DNA from 2 places in the Pradoshia sp. D12 genome. Region 2 is predicted to be linked to the other one. Evidence: predicted binding sites of a transcription regulator. Region 2 holds the regulator's gene; the other holds the start of a gene.
The links. The regulator Rex, encoded in region 2, represses fermentation and respiration genes when NADH is low (regulators of the CRP and FNR family bind a similar motif). The targets are predictions, from matches to a motif close to TTGTGAAATATTTCACAA.
Positions count from the first base shown of each region.

Region 1: a site for Rex is predicted at 801-818, ahead of F7984_RS12895 (cytochrome ubiquinol oxidase subunit I). Genes of this name have one in related genera too.

Region 1 covers NZ_CP044545.1:2,686,778-2,688,989, forward strand. The annotation lists gene F7984_RS12890 (hypothetical protein) at 1-451, shown strand, start outside; gene F7984_RS12895 (cytochrome ubiquinol oxidase subunit I) at 850-2,212, shown strand, end outside.
Region 2 covers NZ_CP044545.1:248,910-251,121, forward strand. The annotation lists gene F7984_RS01415 (ABC-F family ATP-binding cassette domain-containing protein) at 1-1, opposite strand, end outside; gene F7984_RS01420 (redox-sensing transcriptional repressor Rex) at 642-1,301, shown strand; gene F7984_RS01425 (YdiK family protein) at 1,338-1,550, opposite strand; gene F7984_RS01430 (CPBP family intramembrane glutamic endopeptidase) at 1,547-2,212, opposite strand, start outside.

The DNA of each region.
Region 1 (2,212 bases), 1.5 Mb from region 2:
TTATATGCTCACTTGGAAGGATGTAACCGATTATGAAGAAGAAATACATAAAGGGCATTCGATGATGGAAGAAATGTATGCTCCTATCATCAAAACAATTCTGGATGATGTACTTTTAATGCCCATTACTGGATTTTTGTCGGAAGATCGTCTTCATAAGATCAAAGAGAAGGCTTTATATGAAAGCTCTGATAAACAGGCTTCCTATATGGTGATTGATTTTACTAGCGTAACTTCACTGGATGACGAATATATTGTGGCAGAGCTGGAGGTCATCTCTCAATCCCTTGCTTTATTGGGTACAGAAGCTATATATACAGGCCTGTCCACTACTCTTGTTCGCCAAATCGTAAACCAGGGAACAAAAATAAAGAATGAAACATTTGCTACGTTTAATCAGGCTATGAATCATATCTGCAAAATAAAAGGCTACAAGTTGGTAAAATATTAATCTTGATCTTCCTCTTCAGCTTGATTTATTAAAATCAAGCTGTTCTTTTTGTCAACTGATTTGCAAACGAATGACAATTCGTTTGCGCAGCTTTTGTGACAATATTGTTTCATAAATTTGAATTAATTATAGTAATTTTAGTTTAGTTATAGATATTTGCAAATTATAGGACTATTATATCTAATATAAACAAGGTCATTGTAAATTTAACTAATTATTAATATATACATAGGGATAACCTACTAAACAATTTAAACTATTTAAGCCAACTCTTCATTCACGCAAAAATAATTAGTTACTTTTATAATAGAGGTGACAGCACTTTATAAATGGTTTTTTTTCGTCTGTTTTGTGAATGAATGAACAATGCATAAGAATTGAAAGGTGTGAACAGTTAAATGGAAGTATTGGATCTCGCTAGGTTTCAGTATGCAGCAACTACAATCTATCACTTCTTCTTTGTACCACTATCCATTGGATTGGTATTTTTAGTTGCTATTATGGAGACATTGTATTTTTTTAAGAAAAAAGAAATTTATTTGGACATGGCAAAGTTTTGGGGAAATATCTTTCTCATCTCTTTTGCTGTCGGAGTAGTTACAGGAATTATCCAAGAATTCCAGTTTGGAATGAACTGGTCAGAATACTCCCGCTTTGTCGGAGATGTATTTGGTGTTCCATTGGCTATTGAAGCCTTACTGGCTTTCTTTTTAGAATCCACATTCATTGGTGTATGGATGTTTGGGCGTGACCGATTGCCAAGATGGGTTCATTTACTATCTATATGGCTTGTATCAATCGGTACCATTTTTTCTGCCTTGTTTATTCTCGCTGCGAACTCTTTTATGCAGGAACCAGTTGGGATTGCGATTGAGAATGGCAAAGCTGTATTAAATGATTTCGGGGCATTTATCACAAATCCTCAGCTGCTTGTTGAATTTCCACATACGGTCTTTGGGGCTTTTGCAACCGGAGCCTTCGTAGTAGCTGGGATCAGTGCATTTAAAATATTGAAAAAGCAAAACTTAGATGTATTTAAGAAATCATTTACGATCGCTATGATTGTGGCGATGATCTCAGGACTTGGAATCGCATTTACTGGTCACTGGCAGGCACAGCATTTAATGTCCTCACAGCCTATGAAAATGGCAGCCAGTGAAGGTTTATGGGAAGATAGCGGTGACCCGGCAAGCTGGTCGCTAATTGCTAATATTGATGAAGAAACCCGTGAAAACAAGTGGTCTGTTGAAATCCCTTATGCTTTAAGTATCTTAGCCTATAATAGCTTTGAGGGATCTGTAGAAGGAATGAATACACTCCAGGAGAAATACACAGAGCTTTATGGTGAAGGCGATTATATCCCGCCGGTAGGAGCTGTTTATTGGAGCTTCCGCATTATGGTTTTCGCTGGTGCTATTATTATGGGCTTAGCAGCCTTAGGACTATTATTTATCAAGAAAAATAACCTAATAAATCAATCACTCTATTTAAAAGCAATGGTTGGAGCAATAGCCCTTCCTTTTATCGCCAATACAGCTGGCTGGATTATGACTGAAATTGGCCGGCAGCCTTGGACAGTCTTTGGATTATATACGACTGCACAGTCCGTATCCCCTAATGTTACTGCAGGACAGCTGTTAACATCGATTATTGTATTTTTGGGGGCCTATACTGTTCTTGCTGTCGTATTAATCACTCTTATTGTGAAACAAATTAAAAAAGGACCATACCAAACCACTGATACAAAACCAGATGTAGATT
Region 2 (2,212 bases):
TATTCTCACCTCAAGAAGTACATACCTTAAGTGTAGCCTACTCTTGATAAGCACCGCAACTTAATAGAAAATTTGTGAATACTCACACAAAAATTACCAAAAATGATAGAAATATTATAGAATAGGAATAGGAGAATAAACTTTCAGTGAATTTACGTGCTTTATTAATCAGGAAAGATCCCATATGATTGGTACCGCGGAGGTAACCTGGAAACAATCAGAACCGCTAGTCCTAGTATTTTGCTCGAATATAAAATTAACGAATCATTGATAAAAAAGCGGCGTATTATACATAGCTAAGATAGTTAGAATTATGGTAGTGAAGAAAACTTCTGATATAATTTCTATGTGGTACCCGGGCACTCCAAGGATTAGATATTGATTTTATATGGAAAAAAGCTGAAAATATGAATAGATTAATTATTCGTATAATCTTAAAAACGAAAGTAAGAAATAACAGCTGTTTCAGCAATACTTGATTAACCTTATATGTTATGTGCAAAGCAATCGAAAAATCAATGGTTATTGAAGGAAACTATTTTCATTGGAAAACCGGGGGGGTAAAACCAGTCGGGATTATCAAAGGCAGTTTTGATATATGGAGTAACGATTGACAAGAAAGAATAGGGAGAAGGGAATTAATTTTGCAGGAAAATACTAAAATACCGCAGGCTACAGCCAAACGACTTCCATTATATTATCGTTTTATACAAAATCTACACGCGTCAGGAAAACTACGAGTTTCTTCCGCAGAACTAAGTGAAGCTGTTAAAGTAGATTCAGCTACTATACGAAGAGATTTCTCGTACTTTGGTGCTTTAGGTAAAAAAGGGTATGGTTACAATGTTAATTATCTATTATCCTTCTTTAGAAAAACTCTCGATCAAGATGAGATTACAAAGGTAGCTCTAATTGGAGTCGGGAATCTAGGTACAGCTTTCTTAAATTATAATTTTATGAAAAATAATAATACAAAGATTGAAATGGCGTTTGATGTTTCTCCTGATAAAGTAGGAACCCTTATAGGGGATGTTCCGCTCTATCATATGGATGAACTGGAGAAAAAACTTGAAAAGCAAGATATTAGTGTAGCTATTTTAACAGTTCCATCACAGGTTGCCCAATCTATTACAGATCGTTTAGTGGCTGCGAACATTAAGGCTATTTTAAACTTTACGCCGGCACGTCTGAATGTGCCAGACAGCATTCGTGTCCATCATATTGACCTTGCAGTCGAATTGCAATCATTAGTATATTTTCTTAAACATTATCCATCCGGAAATACGGAAGATACAGAATAAAAAATCTCGAAGGTTTTCCCTCCGAGATTTTTTTTGTTATTCTTTTGGTTTTTCACTTTTCATTTTCTTTATTTGCTTATGAATCATCACCAAGCGGATTCCTGAACCAACATCAAGTGTAGCCAGTATGATCAGGAAATAGGTAAAGAAATCCCAACCGCTGCGTGATACATTTTGAACAGCAAAAAATATAAAAATAGCACCTAAAATTAAGTAAGTCGTTGCCATATACAACGGTGAACGTCTCATAACAAACCTCCGATAAAGCTTTGAACTTTATTAAGCTCTTCCATATTTTTTAATATATCATCTTTGTAAAGTGATTGTACGATTACAACTAATGTATTCATAGTAATGTGGGCAAAAATAGGAACAAGGATTCTCTTTGTTTTAACATATAAATAAGCAAATGTGAATCCCATTGCTGTATAAAGCAGGATATGTACAAATTCCATGTGAGCAACGGCAAAGATCAGTGAACTGATTAACGCGCTCAGGAAGAAATTCAATCGCTTGTGTAATGTGCCAAAGATAATTTTCCTAAAGACAATCTCTTCTAAAAATGGCCCAAGTACAGAACTGACTACCATAACAAGCGGTACTGCCTCAATGAGACCGAGTATATTCTGTGTATTTTCAGACCCGGTAGGAATACCAATAATTCGTTCGATATTACCAGCTATAGATTGTGAAAACAAAGCAAGAAATACTCCGCCAATTGCCCAGCCGATCGAAGCTCCCACACTTGCCTGATCGCCTAAGCTTCTATTATTTTTTTCATATCTCAGTAGGACTAGAGTAATGATAGAAGCCAGAATAAAGCTTATAACAATCCAATACCCTGCAGCCAATACTTCTATCCGTTCCGCGGGGATATTCGTGTTCGATAAGAAAACCAGCATAATTGGGAT